DNA from 3 places in the Mariniflexile ostreae genome. Region 1 is predicted to be linked to each of the others. Evidence: riboswitches for the same ligand, from Rfam matches in the RefSeq annotation. Region 1 holds a riboswitch; each other region holds the start of a gene.
What was found. Region 1 has a riboswitch for cobalamin ahead of nrdG (anaerobic ribonucleoside-triphosphate reductase activating protein). Riboswitches for the same ligand answer to the same signal wherever they lie in the genome.
Positions count from the first base shown of each region.

Region 2: linked by a shared signal. The riboswitch ahead of ACFFU9_RS08385 (TonB-dependent receptor plug domain-containing protein) and the one ahead of nrdG (anaerobic ribonucleoside-triphosphate reductase activating protein) in region 1 are both predicted to bind cobalamin.
Region 3: linked by a shared signal. The riboswitch ahead of ACFFU9_RS02225 (YncE family protein) and the one ahead of nrdG (anaerobic ribonucleoside-triphosphate reductase activating protein) in region 1 are both predicted to bind cobalamin.

Region 1 is NZ_JBHMFC010000035.1:12,831-20,588, forward strand. It holds gene metK (methionine adenosyltransferase) at 1-870, shown strand, start outside; gene ACFFU9_RS09275 (TetR/AcrR family transcriptional regulator) at 1,124-1,702, shown strand; gene ACFFU9_RS09280 (NADP-dependent oxidoreductase) at 1,717-2,718, shown strand; gene ACFFU9_RS09285 (iron-containing alcohol dehydrogenase) at 2,740-3,900, shown strand; cobalamin riboswitch at 4,104-4,304, shown strand; gene nrdG (anaerobic ribonucleoside-triphosphate reductase activating protein) at 4,438-4,890, shown strand; gene nrdD (anaerobic ribonucleoside-triphosphate reductase) at 4,894-6,717, shown strand; gene ACFFU9_RS09300 (PAS domain-containing protein) at 6,756-7,322, shown strand; gene ACFFU9_RS09305 (hypothetical protein) at 7,547-7,758, opposite strand, start outside.
Region 2 is NZ_JBHMFC010000031.1:23,125-30,882, reverse strand. It holds gene ACFFU9_RS08395 (glycoside hydrolase family 5 protein) at 1-294, shown strand, start outside; gene ACFFU9_RS08390 (beta-N-acetylhexosaminidase) at 502-2,400, opposite strand; cobalamin riboswitch at 2,771-2,953, shown strand; gene ACFFU9_RS08385 (TonB-dependent receptor plug domain-containing protein) at 3,055-5,061, shown strand; gene ACFFU9_RS08380 (DUF5074 domain-containing protein) at 5,074-6,207, shown strand; gene ACFFU9_RS08375 (hypothetical protein) at 6,232-7,350, shown strand.
Region 3 is NZ_JBHMFC010000008.1:7,034-14,791, reverse strand. It holds gene corA (magnesium/cobalt transporter CorA) at 1-418, opposite strand, end outside; gene ACFFU9_RS02245 (mechanosensitive ion channel domain-containing protein) at 451-990, opposite strand; gene ACFFU9_RS02240 (septum formation inhibitor Maf) at 1,040-1,999, opposite strand; gene ACFFU9_RS02235 (Maf family nucleotide pyrophosphatase) at 2,017-2,610, opposite strand; gene ACFFU9_RS02230 (geranylgeranylglycerol-phosphate geranylgeranyltransferase) at 2,669-3,583, opposite strand; gene ACFFU9_RS02225 (YncE family protein) at 3,943-5,004, opposite strand; cobalamin riboswitch at 5,230-5,496, opposite strand; gene ACFFU9_RS02220 (ABC transporter substrate-binding protein) at 5,905-7,047, shown strand; gene ACFFU9_RS02215 (FecCD family ABC transporter permease) at 7,049-7,758, shown strand, end outside.

The sequences.
Region 1 (7,758 bases):
GAAACCGAAAACTTTATGCCCTTAGCTTTAGACTTATCGCATCGTTTGTTAATAGAGTTGACCGCTTTACGTAAAGAAAACAAGGACATAACCTATTTGCGTCCAGACTCTAAAAGTCAGGTTACTATAGAATATAGCGACGATAATGTACCGCAACGTATTGAAGCCATTGTGGTTTCCACACAACATGACGATTTTGATGACGATGAAGTGATGTTAGCTAAAATACGAAAAGATATTGTGGAGCTGCTTATACCCCGCGTAGTTGCAAAATTGCCAGAAAGCATAAAAAAGTTGTTTAATGACGATATAAAATACCACATTAACCCAACAGGTAAGTTTGTAATTGGTGGGCCTCATGGCGACACAGGACTAACAGGACGAAAAATAATCGTGGACACCTATGGTGGAAAAGGGGCCCATGGTGGTGGAGCTTTTTCTGGAAAAGATCCGAGTAAAGTGGATAGAAGTGCTGCTTATGCTACAAGACATATTGCCAAAAACCTGGTAGCCGCTGGTGTTGCAGATGAAATTCTGGTTCAGGTAAGCTATGCCATTGGTGTGGTGGAGCCTATGGGCATTTTTGTAAATTCTTATGGCACCTGTCCCTTTAACATGACTGATGGTGAAATAGCCGAAAAAGTTAAGGAACTCTTCGATATGCGCCCATTTGCTATAGAAGAACGCTTAAAACTACGTGCCCCCATATATAGCGAAACAGCTGCATACGGACACATGGGGCGTAAAAACGAAACCGTTACCAAAACCTACACACAACCTAATGGGAACTCGGTAACTCTTGATGTAGAGTTGTTTACTTGGGAAAAATTAGATTATGTAGACAAAATAAAAAACGCCTTTGGATTATAGTCTATATCTTTTTTACTAGTATTTAAAAAAGGCTACCGAAACGGTAGCTTTTTTTTTAGAGTTTTTTATATCTACAAATGGTTGTTACTGGCAATGATTTTCCCTGAACGAGATTCGCAGCTCTTGCATTTTACTCTTGCTCCGTAAAGCCTCCCTATACAAGTCCATGCATTTCGCTTTATTATAAACTTTTCTTAAATATAATGAATGAACGTTCATTTTTCATATCTTTGTATCATAAACAAATAATAACATGAGTACTGTTCCGAAAAATAAAATAAAGCGAGACGCCCTTGTAGCTGCTACTATAAACCTTGTAAACAATAATGGATTTCATGCCACACCAATGGCTAAAATTGCAAAGTTGGCAGAAGTTTCGCCAGGAACCATCTACCTCTATTTTCAAAATAAGCAAGACCTCATTAATCAGGTTTATATTGAAGTTAAAACAGCTTTTAGTGCCTTTGCTTTTAAAGATTATGAGACTCGATTTTCAGTAGAAGAAGGTTTCGAGAATATCTGGAAGAATATTGCCGAATTCAAATTAAAAAAAGTGGAAGCGGCTTTATTCTTATCGCAATGCGACAATACGCCCATGATAGATGAATCGAGCAGACAAGAGGGATTAAAACATTTACACCCTCTTTTAGACCTTTGGGAACGCGGTAAAAAAGAAAACATCATTAAACCCGTATCCCCTTATATGCTTTATGCGTTTAGTATCTATCCTATTGCATTTTTAATGAACATGCAAGAACGCGGACTCTACACATTAACGCCGGAACATATTGATGAAGCCTATAAAATGGCATGGAACAGTATAAAAATTTAAATTCAAAAAAAATTATGAACACAACAAAAACAATTCATTTAAAAAGTAGACCAGAAGGAAAACCGGAATTAAAAGATTTCGATTTCACCACATCGCAACTACCCACACTACAAGAAGGAGAGCTTTTATTACAAACCAAATATGTATCCGTAGATCCTTACTTAAGAGGAAGAATGAGCGATGCGCCATCTTATGTACCCCCTTTTGAAATAAACAAACCTATTTCATCAGGTGTTGTTGCCGAAGTTTTAGCGTCTAAAAGCACAAAATTTAGCAAAGGCGACTATGCCACAGGTTTATTAGACTGGAAAGAAACCCAAGTTGCAAAAGCAGATGGCCTTATAAAGGTAGATCCAAACCAAGCACCACTTTCTGCCTATCTCGGTATATTGGGCATGACAGGACTTACCGCCTATCTGGGATTAACAGAAATAGGCAAACCTAAAAAAGGGGAAACACTATTAGTATCGGGAGCCGCAGGAGCAGTAGGCAGCGTTGTAGGACAAATTGGTAAAATTCTGGGCTTACGTGTTGTGGGGATTGCAGGAACCGACGAAAAGGTGAACATGCTAACCTCTAAACTCGGATTTGATGCAGCCCTAAACTACAATACTACTAAAAACATGGCCGAGGCCATTGCCAAGGCTTGTCCCGATGGTGTTGACATCTATTTTGACAATGTTGGAGGCGCTATTTCAGATGCAGCACTTTTCAATATCAATAAATTCTCAAGAACCATTAATTGCGGTGCTATTTCTGTATACAACAACTCGGAACTCCCAAAAAGCATTAGCGTACAGCCTTTCTTAGTAAAGAAAAGCGCTTCTATGCAAGGGTTTATAGTTTCTGATTTTGCAGACAAGCACCCTGAAGGCATTAAGCAATTAACAGAGTGGTTACAACAAGATAAGTTACAGTACACCAAAACTATTGTGGAAGGTTTTGACTATATCCCTCAAGCTTTTTTAGATCTTTTTGATGGAAAGAATACAGGTAAAATGATAGTAAAACTATAATAATAAAAAAATAAAACATATATGAATACTTTCGAATTTAAAAATCCTACTAAAATAATATTTGGAAAAGACCAAATAGACCAAATAAAAAATGAAATCCCTCATGATGCCAAAGTGCTTCTGTTGTATGGTGGTGGAAGCATTAAGAAAAACGGTATTTATGAGCAGGTCACTAAGGCATTAAAAACTCATAACGTTATTGAGTTTGCTGGTATCCCAGCAAATCCAGAATATGCCATCTTAATGGAAGCCTTAAAAGTAATTAAAGAAGAACAAGTCACCTATTTATTAGCTGTTGGCGGAGGCTCTGTAATAGATGGTACAAAGTTTCTTTCTGCAGCAGCTTTGTACGATGGTGATGAGCCTTGGGACATCCTTTCCAAAAATATTCGAACACTAGAAGGCATGCCTTTTGGAACCGTATTAACGTTGCCGGCTACAGGATCCGAAATGAATTCGGGAGCAGTAATTACCCGAGCAGATACTAAAGAAAAGTTAGCCATGGGAGGCCCAGGTTTGTTTCCTGTCTTCTCGGTATTAGACCCTCAAGTTATCCAGTCGATTCCACACCATCAGTTGGTTAACGGAATTACCGATGCCTTTACACATGTTCTCGAACAGTACCTCACCTATCCTACGGGCGCTTATCTTCAAGATCGTTTTTCAGAAAGCATTCTTCAAACCTTAATAGAGGTAGCGCCGCAAGTATTAAAAGACCCGGCAGATTACAATGCGGCCTCCAACTTTATGTGGTCTTGCACCATGGCCTTAAACGGTTTAATTCAAAAAGGGGTACCATCAGACTGGGCCGTCCATGCTATGGGGCATGAACTTACGGCGCTTTATGGTATCGACCATGCACGTACCTTGGCGGTTATAGCCCCAAGCCATTATAACTATAATTTTGAAGCTAAAAAAGAAAAATTAGCGCAATATGGCGAACGGGTTTGGAACATTACTACAGGCTCTACGGAAGACAAAGCACATGCTGCTATTGAAAAAACAGAAGCATTCTTTAATGAAATGGGCATTGATACTAAATTATCTCAGTACACTAAAGATTATGAAGGTACAGCCGAAATTATCTCTAAGAGATTTAAAGCACGGGGCTGGGAAGGTCTTGGAGAACACCAAAACCTTAAACCTGAAGATGTTGAAAAAATCGTAAAAATGGCGTATTAAAACAATTATGACCATATTGATCTTTTGACGGAGTGGCATTGACAGCTATCCATAATAGCTATTTTGACCTAGAGTTTAATATCAATGGCCTCTGTAAAGCGATATCCCTTTCAAAAAGACTGTCTACATAGACGGTCTTTCTTTGTTCATAAGTATTTAATTAAAACATATACCCCGCTAAATTACGCACAAATATCTTCTTTAAATTTGAGGTGAAATTTGGTTCTATTATGCTTTAGCGCATTTTGGATTAAAAGGGAATCAGGTGAAAGACCTGAACTGTTCCCGCAGCTGTAAGCTCTTGTAATGGTTTTACATTCTTTTGTCACTGTTCGCATTAAATACGGATGGGAAGACGTAAAACTAGAGTAAGTCAGAAGACCTACCATTTTTCAATAACATGTCAAACTTTCGGGAAAAAAGTTACTGGCAAGAACTATTCCTGTTTTGAATATTCTTAGCTTTTTGACAATTTACGAACCTGTCTAAAAAACATTTGATCTGGGTCTTTTGTTTTATGGACTAATACCTAAGGAAATGTATTTTCATAACATGCAAATCGTGTTGCAGGAAGTACCTGGACACATCAGCATATGCTTTAGTATTTCTGGTTGTACCATGCATTGTGAAGGCTGCCACTCTCCTTTTTTGTGGAAACAAAAGAACGGACAAAAACTCACGCTTGACATCTTTACCAGCATCTTAAACCAATACAAAGGGTTTTCAGATTGTGCTTTGTTTATGGGTGGGGAATGGCACCCTGAAGAACTGATAACCTATCTAAAACTAGCCAAAAAAAAAGGATACAAAACCTGCCTTTATTCTGGGGAAGACCATATTGACCCCAACATATTAGCTCAGCTCGATTGGGTTAAAACCGGTAAATGGATTGCCAAGCGTGGGGGCTTAGATGCCCTAACGACCAATCAGAAATTTATAGAAGTAAAATCAAACACAATATTAAACCATTTATTCATAAAAAATCCTTAAGCCATGCTAAGACTAACACAAGAACAGGTAAACAAAAAAATCGACTTTATCAGCAATTACATCAATGCCAAAAATGCCGCCGATGGCTCTAAAATGGATGCTAATGCCAATGTGTCTTCAAAAAACATTGCCACTATGGAGGCAGAGCTTAATAAAGACATCAACATTCAAGTAAACAGGCAGTTGGTTAAAAACAAAATAGCGCAAATGTTTGGCAACGCCTTAGCCAATGAATATGTAAGACAAATAGAAGCTCATGAAATTTACATTCATGATGAAACTTCATTAAAACCTTATTGCACCTCTATTAGCATGTATCCGTTTTTATTTGATGGCCTAACAAAGCTAGGGGGCGAAAGCAAAGCACCACAACATCTAGAAAGTTTTTGTGGGGAGTTTGTAAACCTCGTTTTTGCAGTGAGCTCTCAATTTGCTGGAGCTTTGGCCACAGTGGAATTCTTACTTTACTTTGATTTTTTTGCTCGAAAAGACTATGGTGACGATTATCTTAACACCCATAACAAAACGATAGAGAACCACCTACAACATGTGGTGTACGCCATTAACCAACCTGCTGCTGCGCGAGGATATCAATCGGTTTTTTGGAACATTTCTTTATATGATGAAGCATATTTTGACAGTTTGTTTGGTTCGTTTGTTTTTCCTGATATGAGTAAACCAAAAATAAACAGCTTAAATAAGTTACAACATTTTTTCATGACATGGTTTAATGCAGAACGTGAAAAAGCTGTGCTCACATTCCCCGTAGTAACAGCAGCCATGCTGGTTAAAGACGGCAAACCCGTAGATATTAAATTTGCAGATATGTGTGCTACCGAATTAAGTGAGGGTAACTCCTTTTTTATCTACCAATCTGAAAGCGCCGATAGTTTAGCTTCATGTTGTAGATTGAGAAATGAAATTAGCGATAACACGTTTAGCTATTCACTCGGCGCAGGAGGGGTTTCCACTGGCTCTATTAATGTTATTACATTAAACATGAACCGTTTGATACAAAAGGGGCATGATTTAAAAACAGAAATAAATAAGATCCAAAAGTACCAAGTCGTTTACAGAAAGTTAATTGAAGAATACAAAGATGCAGGCATGCTGCCCGTTTACGATGCCGGTTTTATTGCTTTAGACAAACAGTTTTTAACTATTGGAATAAATGGCATGGTTGAGGCTGCCGAGAGTTTGGGTATAAAAGTTGGAAACAACGCAACGTACAAGGCATTTGTTTCCAGCAACCTAAAGATCATTTTCGAAGCCAACAAAGAGGCTAAAAAAGAATTTGGTTATTTATTCAATACAGAGTTTGTTCCTGCCGAAAATTTAGGTGTTAAAAACGCCAAATGGGATAGAGAAGATGGCTTATTTGTGCCACGTGATTGCTATAACTCTTATTTCTACCCTGTTGAAGATACCTCTATTAATACCTTAGATAAGATTGTTCTGCATGGCGACGAAATTATCAAATATTTAGATGGTGGTTCGGCACTTCATTTAAACTTAGAAGAAGCCCCAAATAAAGAAGGTTTTTTAAAATTAATGAACGCTACGGCTCGGGCCGGTTGTAATTATTTTTGTTTTAACATCAAAATCACTATCTGTAACGCATGTGAAAATATTGATAAAAAAACACTTCAAAAATGCAGTAAATGCGACTCTAAAAATGTGGATTATGGCACCAGAGTGATTGGTTATTTAAAACGTGTTTCCAACTTTAGTTCTGCTAGACAACAGGAACACGACTTAAGGTTCTATCATGTTCAGGAGCCAACGGGTTTAAAAACAAAAAACATTAAAGAACACCTATTAAATTAAAAATAGCTAATACATGCTCCCTAAATCTTAAAGAAACCATGAAAAAAAACCTTTCCAATATGATGTGTTTGGATCTTTATCTTTCTTCTTTAAATACAGAAGAATACAAAGCTATTAAACATGACATAATACACGAAGACACCAAAATAATGCCCTTATTATGTTGGGATGTTTTTAGCCAAAATTACTTTAAAACCCTAAAACAATTAAAAAGAAAACAAGATATTGTTAAAGTAAAGGCACTTGCTAAAAAATTGAATTGGAGCAATAATATGGATACCATTTTTGAAGATAAAGCTTTTGAAGCTATCATTATCACAGATTTAAACCAGTCAATTCTCTGGACAAACGATGGCTTTACAGAAATGACAGGATATTCTAAAAGCTATGCACTGCATAAAAAACCCAACTTTTTACAAGGAGAAAAATCATCGGCTGATGCTAAACAAAAAATCAGGAATGGGCTAAAAGACATAAAACCTTTTACGGCTATTATCACAAATTACAAAAAAAACAAAACGTCTTATCAATGCGAAGTAACTATTTTTCCTTTGTTCAACACAAAAACAACACACTTTATAGCTTTAGAGAGGCAAGTGGTGTAGTGGTATAAAGGATTTCTCTTATTGAAAAAAATATTTTCAGAATAAAACTATATTACACCAATTACTATCAGGTTAATCTAGATTTTGAAATACTTTTCTTTTTTGTGTAAAAAACAGTAAACATAAAGCAAGCGTTATATTAAGCTTGCTTTATGTTTTATCATTGTTAAATGTTGTAACTTAAAAAATTTAACACACTTAATAGTGTTGCTTAGCACTAGCACTCAATTTCCTAATCCAAATCTTAAATGGAATTGGAAATAAATAGCCATTTTTTTGTCTTTAATATTTTCAAAATTTATAAACAAATCAGAACTTCTAACATAAAAATCCCTTTCTATATTGGCCACACCAAGACCTAACACCACTTCATAAAGGCCATTATGTATTGGAAACATTTGACTGCCTATTTGCAAGGCTAGCCCCTCTTTGGTTT
Region 2 (7,758 bases), on a different contig from region 1:
GCTCTTTTAGAGGACAGTGCAAATTATTCAAAAAAATATCTTCTCGAAAGAATGAAGGGGCCTCTAGAAATTGCCAAAAAATATAACTTACCATTATATTGTGGGGAATTTGGAAGCTTACCTACAACACGAAAAAAGGACAGGTTGCAATGGTACCGCGATATGGTAAGTGTTTTTGAAGATAACGACATGGCTTGGGCAAACTGGGATTATAAAGGGAATTTTGGAATTGTAGATTCTGAAACCAATAAATTGGATAAAGACTTAGTGAATGTTTTAATGAGAAAAGATTGAAACAAGTATGAGGGTTTCATTTTAGGTTATTGTATAAAAAGACTAGCTCTTTTTTTGCTTAAAAGAGAAGAACGTGCTCCTATAGAATGAATGTTGGCATACATATTTGAATCCGAGCGCTTCTTTTAACAGGAGAGTGTCTCTTATAATTCTTTAAATAGTAAATATTTTGATGGTTAATAAAATGAGCGCTTTAAATTCGATTCATTATTGCTCTAAGAAATTTAACAAGTCTTCCAATTTACTTGAAGAGTCGCTAAGACCACCTTCGCGATTTCTTACAAGCCAAATCGTTTTATGATTTTCTATTAAATCTTTTAATTCATTTGCTAGTTCTTGTCTCGTGCTCTTGGGGATGTTTTCTGTCTTCATTCCCTTAGCTTTCAAACGTGCCACACCTAGATTAATCCCAAATAAAGCTAAATGGGCAGCTTGATTAGATTCTTCTATAATAATTTTACTATCCACGGCGGTTGGTTTTGCTTTAGTTAAAAAATCCAATCCTTTGAGTATTTCTTTTTTAGCAGCTAAAAGTCCTTTTTCGTTTAGTTTTTTTGTTTGGTAATGTCCCTTCATAGTCCAGTTGTATCTGCGAATCATTAGATGGAACGCATTCGCATTGCCTTCTGGTATCTGTGCTTTTAAATAAGAATCCCCTAGGGTTAGTAGCGCTTTAGCTGTATAGCCTGTAGGGTCTTCAAAAACATATTTATTAAGACGCGCAGGTAATTGATCTAAGGCAGCATCAGAGTAATTCCAAGCGTAACCAGCTCCTAATAGAAGTGTAGCATAACTTACTGATTTGGGTTGAAAATGTCCATAATCTCCCCAATCGGTGATTAAAAAACCTTTAGCACCATATTTTTTCCCTTGAATTGCCGCATGCTTAAGATTTTTAAATCCGTTTCTATTCCGTCCAATTTCAGAACGCCAAGAAGAGGTGCCCGGACACACGTAAAAGTCTAGTCCTGCATCATGGAATTTTGCAAGATTTCTATCGAATGGATAGGTGGCGTCATAACCCCACACTAAGGCTGTCATGCTTTTGGGGATATCTTTAATTAGTTCGGGATGATTTAAAACAATATCTCCCCAAAAAAGGGTTTGTTTGCCGTGTAGGTTTATTTCTGTGTTTAACATTTCTAAAAAGTCTAAATAGACTTGTCCTTTCCCTATTTTATTGCTCAAAGCTTTCGATTTTCCTAAGCCTAACTCAACCGTTTCATCCCCTCCAATATTAACATATTTACTGGTAAAATTAGGAAGTAGCTCTGCATATAGCTCTTGCATTAATTCCAGAGATTTTGGATTGGTGGGTGCTAATGCTGTTCTTTTTCGTTTGCCCCAAATCGTATTGCAGTCTGTTTCACATTCACTAAGTTCAAGGTATTCATCATGCTTTAACCAATTTTCCATATGGCCAAATGAATTTTGATTGGGAACCAGGTCAATCCCTTTTTCTAAACAATAAGCATTGAGCTGTTGTATTTCTATTGCAGTTAGCGGACTTGCGTTTTTCCAAACAACTTCATGGTTTTTATATGCAAACGTATGTTCTGTATACAACTGTAATTCATTAATACGCCAATTTGCCAATTGATCTATTAGTAAATACAAGCTTTCCATAGTGGGAATTTTATCCCGACTAACATCAAGCATATAGCCTCTTCTTTCAAAATTAGCCCAATCTTCAATTATTATTTTTTGGAGTGGTTTATTTTCAGACTTGGCGTATTCAAGCACTTGTAATAACGTTTGCTTCCCGTATTTTAAGGCATTTTCATTTTTCGCTGCTAATTTTATCCCAGACGTATCAATCGTTAATTTATAGTAATCGTGATATGTGAAATTAGTGTCTACTTCAAAACAAACATTAAGGTATTTTTTGTCTGCTAAAAACTGCCATTCTCCTCTAGATTTTTGACGAATGCTTAATACAAGGAAATTTTCAAAAGCTTTAATTTGCGACTTTTCAATAGAGATGCCGCTAGCGCCAACCTCTATTTTCTGAGGTGAAAAAAGCAAATATTTTGAGATGTTGTCTTTGGCGAAAATAAAGTGGCTTGAAAACAGTAGAAAATATAGTACAGCGATTTTAAACTTCATAATTATAGCGATTAATGCAAGTAAGTGTCGGTTTTTATATAAAAAATCTAAAGTAACGAATATAAAACCTTTATAAGAAATAAGAATGCACTCTGCATGCGTTATTAATTTAAATAATATTTAAGTCAAGCTAAAAATTATATTAGGCCTTTTACTTCTTAAGGCATACATGTGCAGGGTATAGAACTCGAACCCGTTTTGTTTATTAGAAAAAACAGGATGTTTTAGGCTAAATGGTGTAAATAAAGAGACGTTTGGATGGTTAAAGTCACTTTCATTTAATATAAATGAGTCTAGCTTGGGATTTAAAATACATTTTTGAATTTTGCGCTTTAAAAGCCCATATATTCTAAAAGGAATATCTAAATTTGCATATTATTTTAGAAAAGGTTGCCCATTTATGTGGGCATTAAATGGGAATCTGGTGAAATTCCAGAACTGTCCCGCAGCTGTAAGCTTTTTGATGAAGCCCAATAATGGTCACTTTCTTTTTAGAAGGGAAGGCCGGGTGGATAAAGCAAGTCAGAATACCTGCCATTTCTTTTAATTCTTTAAGGCTTTCGGGGATTGAAGCTTGGAATGGATGTATAAACGTTTCGATTATAAGCGAAGTCGTTTACCTTTCTTTTTATTCCTCGTTTGCAATAGGTCATTATGAGGAGGTATTTAAATTTTATTAAAATAGTATTTGTCGGACTCTTTCTGTGTCCCACAGTACTTTTGGCCCAAAAGCGTGATACGATATCTCCTATTGAATTACAAGAGGTGCTCTTAAATCATTTCAAAAGCAGAAATGAGTCTCATAAATCTCCAGTACCAGTGCAATCGCTATCAGGAGCGCAATTGAAAAAACTAAACAGTTTAAGTGTGGCAGATGTATTACGTTATTTTAGCGGCATACAGCTCAAAGATTATGGCGGTATTGGCGGGATAAAAACAGTGAATGTTCGCAGTATGGGATCGCAACATACTGGTGTTTTTTACGACGGCATTCAGTTGGGGAATGCGCAAAATGGGCAAGTCGACCTCGGTAAGTTTTCCCTCGAAAACATGGAGAAAGTAAGTCTGTATCAAGGTCAGCGTACAGATTTGCAACAATCTGCAAAATCGTATGCCTCCTCAAACACTATTTATCTCGAAACAAAAACACCAAAATTTGAAAGAGGCAAGAACTATCAATTAACAATGGGCGTGCGTTCGGGGTCTTTTGGCTTATTCAATCCGTCACTTAACCTAAATTACAAAATAAATAAAGCTGTCTCTGCGCGCTTAAGTACTGAAATGGTACGTGCAGATGGTAGATATAAGTTTCAGTATTCCAATGGGGTTTACGATACCACAGCAGTGAGGAATAATGCAGATGTCACCTCCTATCGAGTAGAAGCCTCAATGCATGGCCGGCATAAAAACGAGGACACCTGGAACTTAAAATATTACCACTATAATTCTGAAAGAGGTTTGCCAGGAGTCATAGTGGCCAATAGGTTTGCACGTCCGCAACGGTTATGGGATAGGAATAATTTTTTACAAGCAGATTATAAACATAAATTTGGAGCGCAGTATGCTGTTAAAATACGTGGTAAATACGCTGTAGATTTCTCCAGATACTTAGACCCTGAAATAGTAACTACTACTGGGTTTTTGAATAACGAATACGATCAGCAAGAATATTATTTATCTTTAGTACACAGCTATAAAGCTAAATCATTTTGGACATTGAGTTTTGCGACAGACCTTCAGCATAACGTCATGCAAGCCAATTTATACCGATTTGCATATCCTAAAAGAAACACATTGCTAAATGTTTTGGCTTCCGATTTAAAATTTGATAGGCTCAATATTCAATTAAGTCTTTTAAGTACAGGGGTCTATGAATCTGTAAAGTATTATGAGGCAGCAGAAGACCTTCAAGAGTATTCGCCTACGATCCTGTTTAATGTCCAGCCCTTATCAACACCCGACTTAAGAATTCGAGGGTTTTATAAAAAGATGTTTCGTATGCCCACGTTCAATGATCTGTATTACACTTTTGTTGGCAATACTTTTTTGGATCCTGAATACTCAGAGCAGATTAATTTGGGTTTTTCTTGGCAAAAACAAGTGGGAGCTATGGTTTTTAATATTACTAGCGATATTTATAAAATATGGATTACAGATAAAATAGTGGCCATTCCTGGAACCAATCTTTTTAGATGGACGATGTTTAATCTTGATGAGGTGGAAACTAACGGGGTAGAAACTAATATAACTAACTCAGGAAAGCTAAGTTCTAGCTTTAATTATACAGCAATCCTAACTTATACGTTTCAAGAATCTTTAGATGTAACACCTGGCGGAAGTAGCTTTATGCAACAGATTCCTTATGTGCCTAAACATAGTGGGGGTTTAAGTATGATGATGGATTATAAGGAGATTGCTCTCAATTACAGTTTTATATATACCGGTGAGCGCTACAGCCAAAAAGCTAACATCCCCTCCAATTATTTGCAACCTTGGTACACACACGATATCTCTGCTAATTACGCCATCCCTTTTTTTGGAGAAAATCCTTTAAAAATAGGACTGGAAGTTAATAATATTTTTGACCAGCAGTATGCGGTCGTAAAGAATTTCCCGATGCCCGGTAGGTCCTTTCGGTTAAACCTAAATTATGAATTTTAAATTAAAAAAAACATGAAAAAATGCTGTTTATTACTTATGATTTTCTTCGGAATGTATTCGTGCCAAACCGACGACCCCATTACGGAAAGTGATATACAAATCCCCGATGAAGGAGGGGAAGACCAACCAGCTACTCTTGTAAAAGGATTTTATTTATTGAATGAAGGCAATATGTCCATGAATAAAGCCTCTTTAGATTTTATGAATTATGAAACGGGAGACTATAAAAGAAATGTGTTTACAGAGGCGAATCCCGACTTAGTAGGTGGTCTAGGGGATGTTGGGAGCGCTATTGGTATCTACGGTTCTAAGCTTTATGTGGTGGTGAACGCTTCTAATAAAGTAGAAGTACTTGATGCTAATACAGGCAAGAGGCTTAAAAAAATTGATATCGATAATGGTCGCTACATTGCTTTTTATAATGGAAAAGCCTATTTGAGTAGTTATTTGGGAAGTATAGGGGACCCTAACGCTCCAAATGGAATTGTGGCCGAAATAGACACCACCAGCCTGAGCATCACACGTCGTGTTGAGGTTGGACGCCAGCCCGAAGAACTGGTGGCCTATAATGATAAAATTTATGTGGCCAATTCCGGAGGTTATAGTCCTCCAAATTATGAGTCTACAGTTTCTGTTATTGATATTAATACGTTTACAGAAACCAAACGTATAGAAGTGGCTCTAAACCTACATCGCTTGAAGCTAGATAGTGAAGGCGATTTATATGTTACCTCAAGAGGGGATTATTATGATACGCCTTCTAAGTTAGTGGTAGTAGATGCCAATACAGAAACTGTGAAAACAAGTTTTGAAATAGGTGTTAGTAACTTGGTCATTCATAAGGATATCGCTTATATGTATAATTCAGAGTTTAGCTATATCACTGGCGATTATAGCATTTTATATAGTATGTTGGACACGCAATCGGAAACTTTTTTAGACAAAACCTTTATTGCCGAAAAACATAAAGACCTTATTAAAATGCCTTATGGAATTGCAGTGCATCCTGAAACAGATGAGGTGTTTATTACAGATGCAAAAGATTATGTAACGCCTGGAAATCTACATTGTTTCACGCCAGATGGCGAGTTGAAATGGACCGTTCAAACTGGCGACATACCTGCACATATTGCTTTTAAATATTAATAATTAACATAATATATAATAAAAATGAAAAGAAATCAGAACTTTTTAATTGCAGCTTTTTTAGGCTTTGCACTGGTATTGTCGTCTTGTAGTGAAGATGATTCTGTTGAAATTTTAGAACCTCAAATCGCAATGTCTATTGAAGAAAATACGCAGCAATTAAGTGTTGGCGACAGCATGGTTTTTTCAGCAGTAAATCAAAATAACGCGGTGTATGAAGAAAAATGGTCGTTGGGCGATAATGTCGTGTCGAATACGAATACGTATCTTTTCGAGCCAACCCACTCTGGGGATTATAAGCTTTACTATGAGGCTTCTAATGCCACAACTACATTTAATTACGAGTACACCATACATGTTGCCGCTAAAATAAGGCCTATTACAGAGGCCAGCAATGCATATGTTTCTCAGCTTATAGAATATCTTCCAGCGCCTGGCCAGTTTATTAATAAAAACCCTGGAAATATAGCAAGTGCCGAAAGTATTATTGGAAAAAAAGGCTCAGTAACTTTAGGGGCCTGGGGAGGTGCTGTAAGTTATGCTTTTGATCATACGGTTATTAATAATGCAGATGAAGATGATTTTATTATCTATGGTAATGCTTCTTCAACGTTCTCAGAACCTGGTGTTATTTATGTCATGCAAGATGAGAATGCCAATGGGTTAGCAGATGATACTTGGTATGAAATTAAAGGAAGTGCACATGCAGAAGAAGGAACACTTAGAGATTATAAGGTAACTTATTTTAGACCCGAAACTGTAGAAGGAGATGTCGCATGGGAAGATAATAAAGGGAATACAGGTGTAGTTTTAAAAAGCGCGTTTCATAAACAAGCATATTATCCAGAATGGATTACAGAAGACTCTTATACTATTTCTGGTACATTATTGTCAGACATGAATATTGATAGAAGTAATCCTTCTATGATTACGAGTGCGCCATTTGATTACGGTTATGCCGATAACACGCCAGGTGGAGATAAAATAAATATTGCAGATGCCGTGGATGAAGCGGGTAATGCTGTGCATTTAAGTGGCATTGATTTTATAAAGATTCAAACCGGAATACAGGCCAATATGGGTTGGTTGGGAGAATTGTCTACGGAAGTTGCCGGTGTGGCCGACTTAAGTTTGTTGAATTAAGACCGATTTAAAATTGCATCACATTAAGATCGGTATTTCTTTTTAAAGGATAAGCATATTATCGGCTTCAAAACCTTTGTACACTAGTCTTTAAGATCATTATGTGATTTTTAAAACTAAAAATCAAGCACTTCTAAATTTTAGAGGTGCTTTTTTATTGTTTTTCACTTTAAATAAGAACCATTTTATTGATTACTGAATATTATGTGTAGGAATTTGGGTGGTTTTAGAAAAAATAATGCGTTTTATTTAGTCCGGTGTTATAACGTTTTGCGTGGCTGTGCAAGATGAAGAGGGTAATTTAATTAAAACAGGGTTTAGAGCCAAAGGGCCTATTCAAATAAAGGAGTCTTTTTTTATAAAAGCATATCTTTGCAGTAACTAGCGGCTTTAGCAACATAGATTCTG
Region 3 (7,758 bases), on a different contig from region 1:
CGCCCACCACAAAACTTACTTGTTCGGATATAATGGTTTCGTCTGCATCGTAATAGAGCATTTTTAGAACTACAAATATATAATCGTCATACTCCTCAAGTTTTGCTCGTTGAGAGGTGTTTACAATGTCTTCAAGGGTTAGTGGATGGAGGTTGTAATGGGTACCTATAGTCTCAATAGCCTCTACATGGTTAAGGCCATTAACATTAATCCACGTTATTGAGTCTGTGGATTTATACTGAAAGGTATCTTGAATGTTTTGAAATTGTTTTTCTTCAAAAGACACCGTGTTATAATCGAAAGACTCTATAAACAATTTTTGGGATTGCTTATCGCCCGTATAAATTATAGATCCTGGTGCTGCACCTAGTTTTTTCTTGTATTTGGTGGTTCTGGTTTTTTTCTTGCTCTTGGCCATGCTTATAACTTACTTGTTATAAATATAGGGTTTTATTCATAATCGGCTTCATATTCAATAGCGTCTTTTTCCACAAGCGTTACGGCTTTCTGTAACATTAAATTATTGGGGTAGGTAACCAAATCGCCATTATCTAAACGTAAATGAAGCTGAAAGGCCCTAATATCTTCAATTATACCACGGATAGGGAAATCTTTATCATGAATTTCAATTTTGTCGCCTACTTTATAAGGGAAATTAAAAAACATAATGATACCCGAAGTGATATTGCTTAAAATGGACCAGATAGCAAAAAGACCAATACCGATAATGGCAAAAATAGAGGAGAATAAAACGGCCACTTCTTTCATTTCTGCACCAAAAACAAAGGCTTCAATAAGCAGGGCAATTATAAATAAGGTAACCGTAACATATCTTCGGATAAGACGGGTTCTGGCTTCATTAATATCTCGTTGCCTAGCTACTTTCGTGATGGTAAAATTGGTGACAAATCGTATAATAAGCATCGAAACTATTAAAATAGCAGTGGCTATAAATTCACTTTCGAAGGATTTGAAAAATTGGAATAACATAAACTGAAATTTAATATCCTGCAAAGATACGTTACAAAATGACATGCTTTTAATTTAATTCAAGCGATTCTCTTAATGTTTCGTCCTTGTTGCTTTTTTTACCCCAATAGGCAGATTTTATGGTGTTTAGCCTTGTAGCTTTTGTGGTGAGTATTTTTGTATCTTTACCAAAACCGCTTTTAAAGCTTTCTTCCCAACTTAAAATATGGTAAGGGAATTTAGGGTTAAAATGAATGCTAAGTGTTCTGTCTAATTCTGGATACGAGATAGAATAAACACCATTTTTTAATGTTGCGTGTGCTTTAAATGCTTTTATAGGGACATGATGCAAGCGTGTGTATTCTAAAGCCGGAACAAGTTCTATTAGACCTGTTGGCAATGTTTTGGGATCTATGCGCAATTGGGTCCATAATTCGTTTTCTAAAATAGCTTTATCGAGTTTAAAATTCTCGTCGCCTTCCCCTTCAAAGTAGGAGTGTGAGGTGATTTCAAAATCTTCTTTATTGTTAAGTTGAACATACACATGGCCACACCATTCTTGAATAGAACTGGATACTTTTATAGCGTGTTGCTGGTTTGATACAGGGAAAAAGGTACTCTGCATAATGCTATAGGGATAAATGCCCGTATTGAAGTTTTTAGTCGCATTCAGTTTTAAAACAGACACCGTATGGGCTTTTTTAGTATCAGCTTTAACTTGGGCATCGGGAAGAAAATCTTCGGTAACATAAATTAAAACAGCTTTACCGTTTCTTATTTCACCATAACGGGCTTGCTCTAAAGTGTAAGATGATATTTCGGCCTCGCCGGCGTACCAATATGTTTTAAAGGCTTGCGAAAGCTGCTGCAGATCAATGTTTTTGGTAGTATTATGCATTTGGGAATTAGGGGCTACTTCTTTTGGTTTGACATCGTTATTACAAGACACTATAAAGAACGAAAACCCAAGAATGGCCCAAAGCATAAGCTTTGTTTTGATGTTTTTTTTAAAAGTGTAGAGGATATCCATAGCCTAAAGTTACAATTTTATAAAACATTTGCCATATCATTTAACGTTTTGTAAACAAGATGTGTGGGCAGTCCCATTACATTAAAATACGAGCCTTCTATTTTGGTAACTCCAATTTGCCCAATCCATTCCTGTATGCCATAAGCACCCGCTTTATCAAAAGGCTTAGCGGTATTTATATAATAGTGGATTTCGTTATCTGTAAGTGCTTTAAAGGTAACAGTTGTAATATTATGTAAGGTCTTTTCATAATTGAGGCTGGTAAAGCAAACAGAAGTAATCACGTCGTGCGTAGTATTGCTCAAAGATTTTAAAATTTGAAAAGCTTCATTGGCATCTCTCGGTTTGCCTAAAGCGGTATGGTTGTGCCATACGATGGTGTCGCTTGTTATTAAAATATCTTTCGGTTTTAATGCCGCTTTAAAAGGCAGTGCCTTTAATTGTGCTAAATAATCACTAATTTCGAAATGTGTGAGACGTGGAGGGTATTCTTCTTTAACAGGTTTTAGCTGAATTTCAAAATCTAGACCTAATTCTTTAAAAAAAGCCTGTCTTCTGGGAGAGGCTGATGCTAAAATAATATGATGGTTTTTAAGTTTTTCGTGTAGCATGGTCTTAGTGTTTATTGCCTGTTCTTTGTTATTGCACCTCGGTTTCTTGTCGTGCTTTTCAGGCTCTTAAGATAACCAAATAAAGGGATAAAGATAACATTCCGAAAAGCATTATTATTTTAAGACCGTTACTAATACTATGATAATCTTTTTTAGTTTTGGCATTAAAAGTTTTTAGGAGTATAAAAAGTAATGGCCCCACACAAAATATTAAAAAATATCCCACCAGAATAAGCTGTTTGTACAAAACTTCTGTTACATAATAAATAAGGATTATTATAGAAATGAACATGAGTGCAATAAGTACATGGTTCGTTCTTTTTCTGCCAATAGCAATGGGCAATGTGTTCATACCTGCTTTGTAATCGCCATTAATATCTTCTAGGTCTTTGGCAATTTCGCGAAGCATATTTATCATAAAAGCAAATAGAGCATAATTGAAAATGATTTTAAAAAAAGCCAATTGCGTGTTTTGGTTGTGGTGGTTTATATCGGGAAGTAGCTCAAAAACACCAACCATTACAATACTTAAGGCCACTAATAATGAAATTACAATATTTCCTATTAAAAGTATGCGTTTTAAATAAGAAGCATAGATATAAAGTAAGGCAGAAGTGATGACAAACATAGAAAAGAAAGCACTTTTATCCACTAAATGCGATACGTAAAAACCAATGCCAACACCCATAATATTAAATGCAATAAATAGGTTGTAAGCTGTTTTTTCTGAAATGAATGTGCCAACAATTAATCTTTTAGGTTTGTTTATAAAATCGGTTTCAACATCATAGATATCGTTGATAATATTTCCTGCTGCGGCAATGCAAATGCAAGCTAAAATTAAAAGTGAAATTCCTAGGCCATCTAAACGCGTTTGTGCGCCATAAGGCTCTAGTAAGGCATATTTTATTAATAACTGCACAAGAGCAATCATTAAAAGGTTTTTCCAGCGTATAAGGTTTAGTAGATACAAAAAAAAAGTATTATAGGTTATGGATTGCTCTCTTGGTTTTTTTTATAAAAGTATGGTTTTTACGCAAAGTTATAAATCTATTAAAATTTTAAATGTTAATTCTGTAAATAACACTTTTACTAATATGTTTTTATGGACTGGTATTACTAGATTTTATAGCATATAAAGAAGAAAAACTTATTTGCTAGTTATTAAGTTTAGTATTGGTAAGAAAGTGTATCGAGAATATAACTTACCCAAAACAGATGCGTCTATTTGCGGAAATAACCAATATGGTGTTTGGTATTGCGATTTAATTCTATAAAAAAAAACCTCCATCTAGAGGTTTTTTTTATAGAATTAAGTTTTTTTGAAATGCCTTAATTGAAATATATTTTAGAAGCTCCTACCTTTAAGTTTTTGGTTGTTTTTAATGTGTTTGTTGATAAGTCGTAAATGGATATCTCACCAGTTTCTGCATTAAAATCCGTTTTCAAACCATAAAGTGTATTATTTTTAACGGCCATTCCATAAAATGAATCATTGATAATGCTTTCTGTAGGCAAGGCAGTAGAATTATCCGACATACTATATATAGCATTAGATACTTGGTAATATAATTTGCCATTACTATAAGCCATTAAATCGGGATGTAAACCATCGGCAAAACTAAAAGTTGAAATAATAGAATGGTTAGACGTGTTAATTTTAATTATGGAACCAGGCGTCTCAATAACCGGACTTAACCAGTATTGGTTAGAGCCTTGACATAAAACGACTAAGTTGCCAGCGTCGTTAAATAGCATGTTATCAGGAATATCATCAACCTCAATAGTATCTACCTCATTTGATGTGGTATTAATTACAGAAATTATATTATTTGTGGACCATCCACCTTTATGAGAAACATATAACTTATCGTCTTTAGCTATAATTTGTTCTGGTCCTTCTCCAACAGTAATGGAGCTTTCTATAGTATTTGTAGAAAGATTTATAATAGCCACCACATCGTCATCGGCATCATCTCCATGTCCCCAGTCTGTTACATATCCTTTTCCATTGGCAAATGTCATGTATCTAGGGTTAGTTAGGCCGGTGTTTATAGTTGCAATAGATTTAAAAGAATAACGGTTTACCACTTCAATTTTTTGTGATCCGTTTACAACGATATAGGCTAAATTATCTAGAAACGCTATACTTTGTGCCGTATCTCCTAATAATGTTGAATTTACATTATTAAAAATAGTATTTTCTAGAACAGAATAATCATATGATATAAACGATACTGAAGCATTTGGTTTATTGAAACTGCCTTCATGTGAAATGAGTATTCCATTTTCATAATCTCCTTTAATCTCATCTGCAGGATTGTCGTCACTAGTACAAGACGTAAAAACCAATCCTATGGTTAAAGCTAATAAGGTAAATTTATTCATTTTCATAATTAAAAGTTTTATAATGGGTTATGTTTGATTTTTTTTTTGAAGTGTTAAAACAAATTTCCGTAATACAAATTGTAGCCCCTCAACCTTAAGGTTTAAAAATTAAAGCAACATAGGGCACTTGATGCCCTTTGGATAGGTGACAACATTTAGGAAAACGCTTGTAAATACGAGATGAATATTGTTTTTTTTCATAAATCTTGATGGCTTTTCTCCCGAAAGCCGTATTAGATGATGAAAATGGCAGGTCTCCTGACTTGTTCTATGTTTATTTTACCTTCCCGGTGTTTGGCCAGTGGTGTTGAAGTTAATAACATCCTCTTTACGAGATGCTGAAAAAACGAATTCAGCATGAACTTACAGTTGCGGGAACAGTTCAAGAGTTGTAGCCTGATGATGATTTAAAATTTAAAACATAAAGCTACGCACTTGATTCCCTTTTAATCTTTCAGTAAAAAAAAACTGAATAGAACCAAATTTCGATGCAAATGTATGATCTATTTTTAGATTTAAAACTGTTTTGTTAAAGATATTTTTAAAAAGTACAAGGCTGTTTGAAACGTCACTTTTATAAGGTTATACTATCAAGCTTGAAAACCATAATTATGAGAACCCCGTTTTTACTATAGTATTTATTGAATTTGTCCTTAAAAAGGGGCGCTGTTAAAGTTTTTAAATATAAAGAGCTTCAGGATGCTATGTGTGCGGACTATCCAATTTATGTGTAATATTATAAGACTGTTATGTCCTAATTTCGCTATTTTATAAGGAGCAAAACAGCAAACTTATTGCTTTGTTAAGTGCGTATGGAATGATCAATTCTTTAAAAATCCTCAAAAGTAATTCTAAGTGTACGGTATTACAAAAAAATTAAAGACCTTTGATTTTTAATTCAGACTCATGCGTATTTTAGTTTTGTTGTGTAGTATTTTGTTTTTCTTTGCTTCATGTAAGGATAAAAAGAGCCCGGATGTACGTGTTCCGATAGAAAAAAAAAACGATTCTGAAACCATAAAATATGCTAAGAGTTTTTCTGTAAATGAATTTGAAACGCATAAAGAGATTATTGTAAATTCGGCTTGGCCCAATAGCAATAAATCCTTTCGATATCTTTTGGTAAAAAAGGGGCAAAAGATGCCGGTACTTAACGAGAAGGATGTGGTTATTGAAATACCTGTTGAACGCGTCGTGGTGATGTCTACTACTAACATTCCAGCATTAGAATATTTAAACCTTGATGAGAAACTGATTGGGTTCCCTAATACCGATTTTATTTCTTCCGAAAAAACAAGGGCTCATATAGAAAACGGTAAAATAAAAGATTTAAACCATGAGTTGGATCTTAATATGGAATTGCTCTTGGAACTACAGCCCGAACTGGTTATTGGGTTTTCTGTAAATGGTAATAATAAAACGCTTGATCAAATTGAGAAATTTGGAATTCCTGTAGTTTTAGATGGCGGGTGGACAGAACAGCACCCTTTAGGAAGAGCCGAATGGATAAAGTTTATTGCGGCATTTTTTGATAAAAGTGAAATAGCAAATAAAATATTTAGCACTATTGAGACAGATTACCTAAACGCAAAAGAAACCGCTTTAAGTGCAAAGGAAAAGCCTGTTGTTTTCTCTGGATCGATGTTTAAAGATGTGTGGAATGTGCCTGGAGGCAAAAGCTTTATGGCGAAATATTTAGAAGATGCCAACACAGAATATATTTGGAAAAACAACCAAGCGACGGGAAGTTTGCAATTAAATTTTGAAAATGTTCTGCAAAAAGCGCAACATGCACAATTTTGGATTGGGGCTGGTGCTTTTGAAAATAAAGAACAAATGAGCGATAGCCATAAAGGATATACTTATTTTGACGCTTTTAAGAACAATAAAATATATGGTTACACCAAACAGATAGGGCCAAAAGGAGGGCTGCTCTATTATGAATTAGGCCCTTTAAGACCCGATATTATTTTAAAGGACATGATCTATATCGCGCACCCAGGCCTATTAGAGGATTATACGCCTTATTTTTTTCAGAATCTAAAATAAATTGGACAGACACACGACCTATAACCGTTCTTTTCTAATATTAAGCATGCTTTTGCTTGTCTTTTTTTTCGTAAACATTAGTTTAGGTTCTGTTTCTATTCCTAATTCCGAACTGATAAACGCTCTTTTGGGAAGCTCAGATAATACGGCTTGGCACCATATTATTATCGGCTATAGGCTCCCAAAAGCTTTTACCGCCATTATTGTGGGAGCCGGATTGGGTGTTTCCGGACTTATGATGCAAACATTGTTTAGAAACCCTCTTGCAGGTCCTTTTGTGCTAGGAATTACTTCTGGTGCTAGTTTAGGAGTCGCTTTGGCCACTATGGGGGCGTCCCTTTTTGGAGGGGTATTGGCAGGTGTTTTAATTTCTAAATGGAGCCTTGTAGTGGCCGCAACTTTAGGAAGCTTTTTAGTGCTATTAGCTGTTTTAATGGTTTCAATAAAAGTAAGGGATACTATGGCAATTCTCATTATAGGGTTGATGTTTGCCAGTATAACAGCTGCTGTAGTAAGTGTGCTTTCTTATTTTAGTTCGGCAGAAGTACTGCAACAATACGTGTTTTGGGGGTTTGGTAGCTTAGGGAATCTTTCATGGAATGAATTATGGGTTTTATTTGTGATTTTTTTAAGTGGTATTTTATTGAGTTTAACATCTATAAAAATGCTAAATACCCTTCTGCTTGGTGAAAATTATGCGAAAAGCCTCGG